One region of the Acidovorax sp. SRI_002 genome, then DNA from elsewhere that is predicted to be linked to it. Evidence: predicted binding sites of a transcription regulator. Region 1 holds the regulator's gene; each other region holds the start of a gene.
What was found. Region 1 encodes FNR, which switches genes on or off when oxygen is low (the NO sensors DNR and NnrR bind a similar motif). Its sites were predicted from a motif close to TTGATNNNNATCAA; they were not measured.
Positions count from the first base shown of each region.

Region 2: ubiM (5-demethoxyubiquinol-8 5-hydroxylase UbiM) is a predicted target of FNR. The motif match lies at 1,936-1,949, and genes of this name have one in related genera.
Region 3: AC2YJX_RS15255 (DUF2189 domain-containing protein) is a predicted target of FNR. The motif match lies at 1,937-1,950, and genes of this name have one in related genera.

Region 1 is NZ_JBYCZW010000005.1:121,474-125,680, forward strand. Features, by position in the region: gene hemN (oxygen-independent coproporphyrinogen III oxidase) at 1-1,274, opposite strand, end outside; gene fnr (fumarate/nitrate reduction transcriptional regulator Fnr) at 1,462-2,184, shown strand; gene AC2YJX_RS14650 (hypothetical protein) at 2,252-2,545, opposite strand; gene AC2YJX_RS14655 (FixH family protein) at 2,597-2,878, opposite strand; gene ccoG (cytochrome c oxidase accessory protein CcoG) at 2,952-4,207, opposite strand, start outside.
Region 2 is NZ_JBYCZW010000003.1:259,514-263,720, reverse strand. Features, by position in the region: gene AC2YJX_RS09360 (class I SAM-dependent methyltransferase) at 1-534, shown strand, start outside; gene ubiM (5-demethoxyubiquinol-8 5-hydroxylase UbiM) at 569-1,846, opposite strand; gene AC2YJX_RS09350 (hypothetical protein) at 2,039-2,455, opposite strand; gene AC2YJX_RS09345 (AraC family transcriptional regulator) at 2,590-3,393, opposite strand; gene metC (cystathionine beta-lyase) at 3,453-4,207, shown strand, end outside.
Region 3 is NZ_JBYCZW010000005.1:229,974-234,180, reverse strand. Features, by position in the region: gene hemH (ferrochelatase) at 1-1,110, opposite strand, end outside; gene AC2YJX_RS15260 (HAD-IA family hydrolase) at 1,170-1,913, shown strand; gene AC2YJX_RS15255 (DUF2189 domain-containing protein) at 2,026-2,880, shown strand; gene AC2YJX_RS15250 (DUF2788 domain-containing protein) at 2,877-3,089, shown strand; gene AC2YJX_RS15245 (Bug family tripartite tricarboxylate transporter substrate binding protein) at 3,140-4,177, opposite strand.

The sequences.
Region 1 (4,207 bases):
CCATCGGGCCGCACCACCACAAGCCCCTGCTCGGCCATGGTTTCCAGTTGCGCCAGCTCCGCAGAGAAGTAGTGGCGAAAGTCGATCAACCACGCTTGCTCCATGGGCTCAAACAACAGCTCGCCTTGGCACATCAAGGCCATGATGACCGCGCGGCGCACGAGATCGTCGCGCGTCAGGGCCAACCCACGAACGACGGGCAGGCGCCCCTGGTTCAGAAAATCGTAATACTCATCCAGGGTCTTGGCATTTTGGCTGTAGGTGGCTCCGACACGGCCAATCGCAGACACACCCAGGCCGATCAGGTCGCAATCAGGTTGCGTACTGTAGCCCTGGAAGTTGCGGTGCAGACGCCCCTGGCGCTTGGCGACTGCCAATGCATCCTCAGGCAATGCAAAGTGGTCCATGCCCACATACACGTACCCAGCATCCATGAAGGCGTCCAGCGAACGGGAGAGCATCGACACCTTGCCTGCAGCCGCTGGCAACTCGGCCGAAACAATACGGCGCTGAGGCTTGAAACGTTCTGGCAGATGGGCATACGCGTACAACGCGATACGGTCAGGCCGCAGCTGCGTAACCTGGGCCAGCGTGCGGTCAAACGACTCTGGCGTCTGCCGAGGCAGGCCGTAGATCAAATCCACATTGATGGATTCAAAACCCAGCGAACGTGCGGACTCCACCAGCGAAAACACCTGCTCGGCAGGCTGTATGCGGTGAACAGCCTTTTGAACCTCGGGATCGAAATCCTGCACCCCAAAGCTCAGTCGGTTGAACCCCAGTTCCGCCAGCACTGCAAGGCGGTCCGCATTGACGGTGCGAGGGTCCACCTCAATCGAATACTCCCCGCCCGGCGCCAACGAAAAGCTGCGTTTGAGCATGCCCATCAGCTCCCGCAAGCCCTCGTCCGATAAAAAAGTGGGCGTGCCACCACCCAGGTGAAGCTGGCTCACCACCTGCCCCGTGCCGCAGTGTGCTGTGTGCAAGTCAATCTCGCGGCTCAAATACCGCAAGTACACCTCTGCCCGATCATGGTGTTTGGTGATGATCTTGTTGCATGCGCAGTAGTAACACAGGGACTCGCAAAAGGGGATGTGCACGTACAAAGACAGCGGCAAGGCCTTCGTCATGGAGCCCAGCCTGCGCTGCTCCAAGGCAAGCGCGTAGTCGTCCTGCCCAAAGGCCTCGACGAAACGGTCAGCTGTTGGGTAAGAGGTATAACGGGGCCCTGGCACGTCGAAACGGCGCAGCAGCTCGGGCGAAACAGCGGTCATGGGCAAATTCCTTGCGTACACTTCGACTGTGCCGTAAGCTGCACTCCACGTCCTTGACCTGCATCAAGTGATGGGCCGGGACGAACAGCGACAATTTGATGCACATCAGTCGCCCACCCGCACCCAAAGGCCCAGCCTGTTAGGCATATGGGGCGATATGCTCAAACCTTACCCAGCCTCTGTGCCTATGAACCCGCTCACCATCAAAGTCGCCTGCTCCAACTGCAACCTGCGCGAGCTGTGCATGCCGGTGGGGCTGAGCGAGGAACAGCTGCAACGCATTGACGAGGTCGTTGCCGTTCGCCGCAAGATCAAACGCGGTGGAACCCTTTTCCGCAACGGCGAATCCTTCACCTCGCTCTATGCCATTCGAACCGGCTTCTTCAAAACATGTGTAGCCACCGAAGACGGGCGTGACCAGGTCACGGGTTTTCAGATGGCAGGCGAGATCATCGGCCTTGATGGCATCGTGAATGACCACCACACCTGCGATGCGGTGGCCCTGGAAGACGCGGAAGTCTGCGTCATGCCGTTTGACCGCATCGAAGAACTGTCCCGCGAAGTCACCGCATTGCAGCACCATGTGCACAAGATCATGAGCCGCGAGATTGTCCGCGAGCATGGCGTGATGCTGCTCCTGGGCAGCATGCGCGCTGAGGAGCGCCTGGCCGCGTTCCTGCTCAACCTGGTTCAGCGCCTGCACGCCCGGGGGTTCTCGCAGTCCGAGCTCGTGCTGCGCATGACCCGCGAAGAGATCGGTAGCTACCTGGGCCTCAAGCTCGAAACCGTGAGCCGCACCTTCTCCAAGTTCGTGGAAGAAGGCATTGTCGAGGTCAAGCAGCGCCATGTGCGCATCCTGGAGACCGAGGCCCTCAAGCGCATCGTGAACAACCAGCAAGCCTGCCACTGAACCTGCTGTCGTCTGCCATCCTGGCAGTCCTTACCACATTACCTTTGCCAATAGGTGGCACTACCGCTCAAGGGCACGATGATGTCTTGCGGCAGTCATCGGGACGCTCGCCTTCGGGAACCGGGCAACGGTTAAGTTCAAACGGTGACATGGCCAGCAGCGTGGTCAACGCGCTGGATGCCATCGTGATCATCCAGAACGCAAAAAAGGCCAGCGTGTACACGCCCTGCCGTGACAATGCCAACGGCTGCCCAAACCAGTGCAGGTCTTGCGGATCCACCATCGCAAAAACCAGCATTTCCATCACACCGGCCATCAAAAAGGCCGGCCAGGCAATCCACATCACGCGTTGCATCCACATTGGTTTGTCTCCTGGTAAGGCCGTGCAGGCATGCTGCCCGGCCAGGTGGGTTCAGCGCGGCTGGTCCTGGACCGGGGTGGCAGCGTGGTTGCGGCCCTTCATGGCTGGCAACAGGCTTTTTTCTGGGGTGGCCAGTGTCTTGTTGATCTCGATGCCCTGGCGGTAATAATCTTCCGCGACCACAGGGTCGGGGCGCGATATCGCGAGCCACAGGGTCACAAACCCTGCAATGATCACGATCACGGGACCGGCGATGATCAGCCACACATGGCCAAACCTCCACCAGGGTGCAGCGGCAGAAGGGGCAGTGCCGAGGGCGGAACTGGATGGCATGGTGCTTACTCCTCAAAAATTATCTTGCTCAAAGCAAGACCCGCGAAGGTCTTGCACCCGGGCGCGCGCTGCGTTATCGCGGCACCAGAAACACGGATTTCTCGCTCACATGGGCGTCCGCGCCCAAGGCCTGCACATCGAACTGCACGGCATGTGATCCTGAAGGGGCTGATCCATAGGGTATCTGCAGACGGACGGCCACCCACCGGGACTCCGCCGCACCGATGTCCACCTCGGCATCAGAAGCGACTTCCAGCCCTTCAAGGCCACGCACACTGATGCGATAGCGCTGGGGGCCTTCAGTGGCGTTCATGATCTGCAGGCGGTAGATGTTCTCCAGCTTTCCACCCGCCACGATGCGCGACAGCGCCGCCCGATCACGCACCACATCCACCTTCAAAGGCGTGCGTGTGACAAGGCTGGCCATCATGCCTACGCACAGGGCCACCAGAACCGCGCTGTATATCAGCACTCGTGGCCGCAGCACACGGCGCAGGATCTGCGACTGACTCCACCGTTTGGCCACGCCATTCTGCGTAGAAAACCGGATGAGCCCGCGCGGATACTGCATCTTGTCCATCACGGTATTGCAGGCGTCCACGCACAGGCCACAGCCGATGCATTCGTACTGCAAGCCCTTGCGAATGTCGATGCCCACAGGGCACACCTGCACACACAGCGAGCAGTCAATGCAATCGCCCAACCCCTGGGCCTTGTAGTCGATGTTCTTCTTGCGCGGCCCACGCTGCTCACCGCGTTCTGGGTCGTAGGTAACGATCAGCGTGTCCTTGTCGAACATGGCGCTCTGAAAGCGCGCATAGGGACACATGTATTTGCACACCTGTTCGCGCATATAGCCGGCATTGCCATAGGTGGCAAAGCCATAGAACAGTACCCAGAAAATCTGCCAGCCACCCTGCACCGCCAGCAGCTCTGCCCCGAGTTCGCGGATGGGCACGAAATAGCCCACGAACGTGAACCCCGTCCACAACGCCACGGCAATCCAGATGACCTGCTTAAAAAACTTCTTGCGAACCTTCTCGAAGGTCCAGGGCCCATTGTCCAGCCGAAGCCGTGCACTGCGATCACCTTCGATCTTGTGCTCGATCCACATGAACATTTCGGTGTAGACCGTTTGCGGGCACGCAAATCCACACCAAAGCCGCCCCGCCACCGCCGTAAACAGGAACAGCGACAACGCCGAGATAATGAGCAGGCCCGTGAGATAGATGAAATCCTGGGGGTACAGAACCAGGCCGAAGATGTAGAACCGCCGAGCCCCCAGGTCAAACAGCACCATCTGGCGCTGCCCCCATTCAAACCACGGCA
Region 2 (4,207 bases), on a different contig from region 1:
AACCAGTGGCTCGATGCTGATCTGCCCGAGGTCATGGACCTGCGCCGCGAGCTGCTGCCGGTGCGCTGCCCGCGCACGCGCCATGCCACGGTGGACATCACGCAGCCTGGCTGGTGGCAGCGGCTGGGGCTGCCAAAGGAGGAAGGGGAGGGCGATGGCGCGGGCGTGCAGCCGGTGTTCATCGTCTGCGAAGGGGTGCTCATGTACCTGCAGCCCGCGCAGGTGCAGGCCGTGCTGCGCGAGTTTGCGCAGTGCGCGCCGGAAGGCTCGCGCCTGGTGATTGATGTCATGACGCACCGTGCCGTGGGCCGCGCGGCGCAGCACGCCAGCGTGGGACCCACGGGGGCGGAGTTCCACTGGGGCGTGGGCAGCATGGACGAGCTGACCGCCGCACACCCGCGCCTGGCGCTGCTGCGCCAGCAGAGCGTGTCGGAGTGTTATGGCTGGCCGGGTGTGGTGCTGGAGACCCTGTGGTGGCCGTGGCTGGGGGCGCCGCTGTATGGCATGGCGACCCTCGGCGTGGACGGCGCGTAAAGCTGCTCGCCGGTGGCTGCTTGGCAGCACGCTCCTAGGAGCGCGCCAGCTGCGCCCACACCGGCGCCTTGCCCGTCAGCTGCCCCACGATGGCGGCCTGCAGCGGCGGCAGCCGCCGCGCGCCCTGCAGCACCAGCTGCCGCAGCAGGCGCGGCACGGGGCGCGTGTCGGTATACAGCCGCACGATGGCATTGGTGCCCTCGTACATCGGCCATGCGTGGCGGTGGTGCGCCCGCGCATAGGTGGCCAGGGCTTCGCCATTGCCGATGTCGTGGCCCTGGCTGCGGGCCGCCACCACGGCGGCTGTCAGGCGTTCCACACCGGCCAGACCCAGGTTGTAGCCATGCGCCGTCACGGGGTGCATGCCCACGGCGGCGTCGCCCAGCAGCGCGCAGCGGTGGTCTGCAAAACGCTGTGCATACACGGCCACCAGCGGGTAGGCGTGGCGTTCGCCCTCCAGCTGCAAAGGCCCCAGGCGGTCGCCCAGCTGGGCCTGCACCGTAGCGGCGAAGGCCTGCGGGCTCTGGGCCATCAGCGCACCTGCGTCGGCAGTGCCCGCCGTGACCACCACCGAGCACAGCGCATGCCCCTCTTGGGGGTCATTGGGCAAGGGCAGCACCGCCAGCGTGCGTTCATAGCCAAAACACTCGTGCGCCACGCCGCCATGGGGTTGGGCATGGCGCATGCGGCAGACGATCACGGTGCGGCCAAAGTCCGTCATGCGTGCGCCAATGCCCAGCTGCCGCCGCGTGGCCGAGAAGCGACTGTCCGCCGCCACCAGCAGCGGGGCCTGCAGGCGCTGTGGCGATGGCGCAGGGCCATCGCTGGGGGCACCGGCGGAAGCCTGGGGCAAGTACTCCAGCTCGGCATGGGTGGACTGCGTGGCCACGCGCACCACCTGGGCGCCGGTCACGATGCGGATACCCGGTGTGCGTGCCGCGACGGCATAGGCCGTGCGGCGCAGTGCGTGGTTGGGCACGATGAAGCCCAGAGCCTCCAGCCCCGTACCCTGGGTGCCCAGCTGCAGGGCGCTGCGCTGGCCCAGCGGGCCGTCATGCACCTGCGCTTCGCGGATGGTGCCCACCTCGTGGGGCGCCAGGCCGGCCCAGGTGCCTAGCCGCTGTAGCGTGGCCACGCTGGGGTGGGTGAGCGCGATCTCGCGGCCATCGGGCGCGGGGTGGGCCAGCGTGGCCTCAGACTGCTGTTCGACCACGGTGGTGGAGAACCCGGCCTGCGCCAGGGAAATGGCCAGCGACAGGCCCGCAGGGCCCGCGCCGACGATGAGAACGTCGCTGTGTGAGGAGGAGGTCATGGCAAGAAGACCGGGCGAAGCAGCCCGGCATCCACCCTGCAACCGTGGGGTGGGGCTTGCCATTGTGGGCGGGCACTCCGCGCGGCGGTTTGCCCTGCATCAAGGCAGGGTGCCTGAATGCTATAAATTAAATAGCTAAAAAATGATGCAGGATAAGCGCTAGGGCCTTAAAACATCAAAAATTATGGTGCGTTACGAGCGTGCCGGTTTGCGCGCGCCCTTGGCGGGCTTCTTGCGGGCGCCACCCGCTGGCTTGCCGCGCAGGTGCAGCCCCCAGGTGACCAGCACCCACAGGTACGCCGCCAGCACGCTGTAGGCCGCCATGGCGGCCAGCGACAGCGGTGGTGCGGCGATGGAGCGCGGGCTGGCCATGGTCTCCAGCAGCTGGCGTGTGCCCGTGCCCAGCACCGGCATGGCCGCGCTGCCCGAACGTGCCATGCGTGCCGCCATGAAGATGAAGAACTCCATCAGCAACGCACCGATGACCCAGCAGGCCAGCAGGGCCAGGAGCTGCGCAAACGCCCTGCGGTCGCCCTTGGCCAGGAAGTAGATGGCCGACACCAGCACCAGGGCGGGCAGCAGCAGGGCCAGGACAGGCCAGGCGGACATGAGGAGATGCATCGGAAGAATGTGGGGGCGGATCGGAGAGTGTGTCGGGCAGCGCCAGGGCTGCGGACTGCGAATGATAGAGGAGGCTCCCGGCACCCAGCGCGGCCCCAGGGCAGGGTCTGCCCGTACGGTGGCTATGGGTGCGTGTCGCCGTGCTGTCCCTGGCGGAAGGTGTTCGGTGTGCAGCCCAGCAGCGTGCGGAACGAGGCGATGTACGCGGCGGGGCTCTCGAACTGCAGGGCGTGAGCGATGCCCTTGACCGGGCGGCCCGAGGCCAGCAGATCGAGCGAGGCAATGATGCGCGCACGTTGGCGCCAGGCGCGAAAGCTCAGGCCCGCTTCCGCCGTGAAGCGCCGGGTGAAGGTGCGGTCGGACATCGCGGCCTCGGCCGCGAGTTCGTGCAGCGAGAGCTGCCACTGGTGGGCCTGCAGCAACAGCGCGAGCGCGCGCCGCAGCCCTTCGCTGGCAGGCATCGGCAGGTGGGTGGGCAGACAGGGCGTGTGCTGCAGCGTATGCAGCAGCAGGGACACCATCAGCTGCCGCGTGGGGTGGTCGAACCCGCCGTTGAAGAGCCCCAGCACCAGCTGCTGGATCAGCGGCGACGCGATCACTGCGTGCACCTCGTCCCGGCGCGCAAACGATGCGCACTGCGCCACCAGCGCCGGCTGGCAGTACACCGTGCGCAGGTCGGTGGCAGAGAGGATTTCGATCGCATGGGTGTGGTGCGGGGGCACCCACAGCGCCCGCTGCGGCGGCACGGTCCAGCGCGCGTGGGGTGTCTCCACCAGCATCACGCCCCGCGTGGCAAACACCAGCTGGCCGCTGCGGTGCTGGTGCGCTGGCAAAAGCGTGCCGGCCGCGTGCGTTTTTGCCAGCGTGGCCCACAGGCCGGCGTCTTGGCGCCCTGGCGATGTTTGTTGGCGTTCTGGTGCTGACATGCCGTCCTATTATGAAACCACCTCCTCCCCACTCCTTCCCCGGAACCCGCCCCCAGCCCATGCACACCACCACCTTCCTTGTCCATTCGGGCCGCCAGACGGCCCGCGCCGCCCAGGCCATCAACCCGCCGCTGGTGCGGGCCTCGACCGTCGTGTTCGACACCCTGGCTGCCTACAAACACGCGCACCACCAGACCGTGTTCGACTCGCCGCGCTACGGCCGCTCGGGCACCTCCACCACGTTTGAGCTGCAGCGCTGCATGGCCGCGTTGTCGGGCGCAGAAACCTGCCTGGCCACAGCCAGCGGACTGGCGGCCATCGTGGCCGTGCTCAGTGCCCATGCGGGGCCGGGCCGCCACCTGCTGCTGAACCAGGGTGTGTACGGGCCCACGCGCATCTTCTGCGACCAGGAACTGGTGCCGCAGGGCACCACCGTCGAGTACTTTCCGGAAGGCGCCGACATCGCGCCCTACCTGCGGGACAACACCAGCCTGGTCTACATCGAGACCCCCGCGTCGCTGACCATGGAGATGCTGGACGTGCGCGCCGTGTGCGCGGCGGCACGCCAGCGCCACATCCCGGTGGCGGTGGATGCCACCTGGGGCACGCCGGTGTTTTTTGACGCCCACGCCCTGGGTGTGCACATCGCCATCCATTCGGCCACCAAATACATCAACGGGCACTCCGACCTCATGCTGGGGCTCATCACGGGTTCGCACGCAGACCTGGCCAGCACCCGGCGCTTTTGCGACCGCAGCGGCGCCCACGCGGCGCCCGATGTGTGCTGGCTCGCGCTGCGCGGCCTGCGCACCCT
Region 3 (4,207 bases), 110 kb from region 1:
CGCCACGGGGCACACGCCTTTGGGTGCCCCACCGGCCAGCGCATGGCTGCGCGCATCGGCCAGCGCCGCAGCGGTGGGCACCTCGGTGGGCCAGCCCGCCAGGTGCTGTTGCGCCACGCGGCTCAGCGCCGTGATCCAGTGGCTGTTGTCGTTCAGGCAGGGGATGTAGTGAAACTCCTGCCCGCCTGCGTGCAGGAACGCCTCGCGCACTTCCATGTTGATTTCTTCCAGCGTCTCCAGGCAGTCGCTGGTGAAGCCGGGGCACACCACGTCCACCCGGCGTGTGCCCGCCTTGCCCAGGGCCTCGATGGTGGGCTGGGTGTAGGGTTCCAGCCACTTGGCCTTGCCAAAGCGCGACTGGAAGGTGATGCGGTAGCGGTCTTCGCGCAGGCCCAGGCGCTCGGCCAGCAGGCGGCCGGTCTTTCGCGACTCGCAGTGGTAGGGGTCGCCCAGGTGCAGCGTACGTTCGGGCACGCCGTGAAAGCTCATCACCAGCTGGTCGGGTTGGCCGTGGGTCTTCCAGTGCGATTCGATGGTGCGGGCCAGCGCGTCGATGTAGCCGGGGGCGTCGTGGTACCGGTTCACAAACCGCAGCTCGGGCACGTTGCGGGTGGCGGCGGCCCAGGTGTAGACGGCGTCGAACACGCTGGCCGTGGTGGTGGCCGAGTACTGCGGATACAGCGGCAGGATGAGGATGCGTGTGGCGCCTTCGGCCTTGAGCGCATCAAGCTGGCTGGCGATGGACGGGTTGCCATAGCGCATGGCATGGCGCACCAGCACCGCGTGGCCCGCCTCGCCCAGCCAGCCGCGCAGCAGCGTGGCCTGCTTGGCCGTCCAGTGCGCCAGGGGCGAGCCCTCGGGCGTCCAGATGCTGGCGTATTTGGCGGCCGACTTGGCCGGGCGCGTGCGCAGGATGATGCCGTGCAGGATGGGTAGCCACACGAGTTTGGGGATCTCCACCACGCGGTGGTCACCCAGGAACTGCGCCAGATAGCGGCGCACGGCCGGGGCCGTGGGTTCGTCTGGCGTGCCCAGGTTGCACAGCAGCACTCCAGTGCGTTCGGCCTGGCCGTGGGTGTAAGGGGGTTCGGTGTGGAAGGGTGAGCGCATGCCCCGATTGTGGCAAACGGACCGGCCCTTCGGTGACCGTGGAGTATTCTCTGCAGACCATGCCCGATTCCCCCGCTGAACTGCCCGCTGCCCAGCCCACCGCGCTGCAGCTGGACACCTCCCGCATCCGCGCCATCTCCATCGACCTGGATGACACGCTCTGGCCCATCTGGCCCACCATCACGCGGGCTGAAAACGTGCTGCTGGACTGGCTCACGCACCATGCGCCCGCCACGGCAACCTTGTTCTCCAGCACCGAATCGCTGCGCGCCATCCGCAACCAGATGGTGGCGCTGCGACCCGACCTGCTGCACGACCTGAGCGCGCTGCGGCGCGAGTCCATCCGCCTGGCGCTGACCCAGGCGGGCGACGAGCCTGCGCTGGCCGAACCGGCGTTTGACCTGTTCTTTGCCGAGCGCATGCGCGTGGAGCTGTTTGACGACGCGCACGACACGCTGGCCTTCTTGTCGGCGCGTTACCCGGTGGTGGCGGTGTCCAACGGCAATGCCGATGTGCACCGCATCGGCATCGGCCACTACTTTCGCCACAGCATCAGCGCGTCGGAGTTTGGCGTGGCCAAGCCCGATGCGCGCATTTTTCACGCTGCCGCCACGGCCGTCGATGTGCTACCCCACGAGGTGCTGCACGTGGGCGACGACGCCACGCTGGATGCGCAGGGCGCGCTGAACGCGGGCATGCAGGCCGTGTGGATCAACAGCGCCAACCACCCCTGGCCGCACGACGACACACCGCCGCATGCCACGGTGGACAGCCTCACTGCGCTGTGCAGGCTGTTGGCCTGACGGGCTTCCCTCGGTTCGATTTCTTGCCTCAGGTCAAGGTTTGGGCGTGCGGTGGTTGAAGCCGCTGCCCGATGAAGTCACACTCACCCGTCGCTGAGCGACCCCTCCCAACATGCCCCGTAATCCCCCGCCATTGCCCGCCATCCGCACCATCGGCCTCATGCAACCCATGGCCTGGCTGGTGCTGGCCTGGCGCGACATGGCGCGCGCGGGCTGGATCAGCTTTGCGCATGGGCTGGCGCTCACGCTGTTCGGGGCGGCCATCTTTGCGGTGGGGCACCACCGCTTCTGGCTGCTGGCGGGGGCGCTGTCGGGCTTTCTGGTGGTGGCGCCGGTGCTGGCCACCAGCCTGTATGCGCTGAGCCGCGCGCTGGAGCGCCGCGAAAGCGCCAACCTGGGCGTGGTGCTGAAGACATGGTTCAACTGGCAGAACAGCCATGTGAACAAATGGGGCAACGACTACTGGTGCATGGTGCAGTTTGGCGCCCTGCTGGCGCTGGCGGCTTCGGGCTGGGTCATGACATCGGCGGCGCTCATCACGCTGCTGGCGCCGGTGCCCATCGAAACGCCGCTCGACTTTCTGCGCCACGTGGTTATGGCGCGCGATGGCTGGTTGTTTGAAATCTGGCTGGCCCTGGGCAGCCTGATGGCCGCGCCGATTTTTGCGTCCAGTGTGGTGGCCATGCCGCTGCTGCTGGATCGCCGCGCCACGCTGCTGCAGGCGGTGCTGACCAGCTGGCAGGCCGTGGTGGTCAACCCGCTGCCCATGGCGTTCTGGGCGGCGATCATCCTGGGCTTTACCTTGCTGGGCCTGGGCTCGCTGCTGCTGGGCCTGATCGCCGTGATGCCCATGCTGGGCCACGCCAGCTGGCACGCCTACCGCGACCTGGTGGATGCATCCAGCCTGCCCGAGCGCGACCTGGCTGCACCCGCTGCAACAGCGCGCACGCCTGGAGGGGCATCGTGATTTTTGGCTTCACCGAGGCGCAGATCTCGGGCTTCTTCCTCACCTACGGCGTGGGGGCGTTCATCGTCTACATGCTGTTCATCATCGGCCAGCTGGCATGGGAGTCCAAGGCCGGGCGGTTTGGCACTTTTGTGCTGTTTTTGGGCCTGGGCGTGGGGTTTCTGGGGTTCCTGGCCAAGGTGGTGATCCAGTGGTGGCTGGAGAAGTGAGCGGGCCAGAGGTCCTCTGAGACCTCCGTACGGGCTCTGCAGCAGCCGCCTCAGCGGGGCCAGGACCGCAGGCCCAGCTCCTGCGCCAGCTGGCGGTAGTCGGCCAGACTGCGTTGCACGAACTCATCCAGCGCCGCGCCGGTGCGCGCAAACGGGTACAGGCCGTACTGGCTGCACAGCGCGGCATAACCGGGTGCGGCCAGCGCATCGGCGAAAGCCATGACCCAGGCACGCACGGCGGCATCGGGGGCGGTGGCGGCCATGTACAGGCCGCGCACCGTGGGCCAGACAAGGTCCACGCCCTGTTCGCGCGCCGTGGGCAGGTCGGCCAGGGCGCCGGGCAGGCGGGCCTGGGCCAGCACGGCCAGAAAGCGCAGGGGTGCGCCTTTTTCCAGGGCCTGCCGGGCCTCGGCCGCATCGCCGGTGAAGACACCGATGTGGCCGCCGCGCAGGGCCTTGAGCGCCTCGCCGCCGCCTTCGAATGACACAAAGCGCATGCGCTTGGGGTCCTGCCCGGCAGCGCGGGTCAGCAGGGCGGCTTTTATCCAGTCCTGGCTCCCCAGGGTGCCGCCCGCGCCAAACACCACGCGGGCCGGGTCCTTGCGCAGCGCGGCCACCACGTCTTGCAGGCGCTGGTGGGGCGAATCGCGGTGCACGGCCACCACGCCGTAGTCGGTGCCCAGCGTGGCGATCCAGCGCACGGCGCTCACCGGGTGCGGGCCGAAGCGGCCCTGTGCGATGTTGAGCAGCGAGCCGCTGGAGAACGCCACCAGCGTGCCTGGCCCGCCCAGCCGTCCGGTGGCAACCTGGTCAAACGCCATGGCACCGATGCCCCCGGGCAGATAGCGTGTGTGCATCGGTGGGCGTGCGGGGCGCACGGCTTGCACGGACTGCGTGGCCAGGCCGCAGGTCAGGTCGAACCCGCCGCCGGGGCGGGAGGGGGCGATGCATTCGGCGGGCTCCTGCGATGCGTCGGCCGCCCACGCAGCAGGCCCGTGCGCAGCGCCTGAAGTGCCCGCCAGTGCTGCCAGCCACTGCAGGGCGCGGCGGCGGGGCAGGGTGGGGAGGGGGAGTGGTGCGGACGGCATGCGGGGCGAATTCTGGCGGAATCTGGGGTG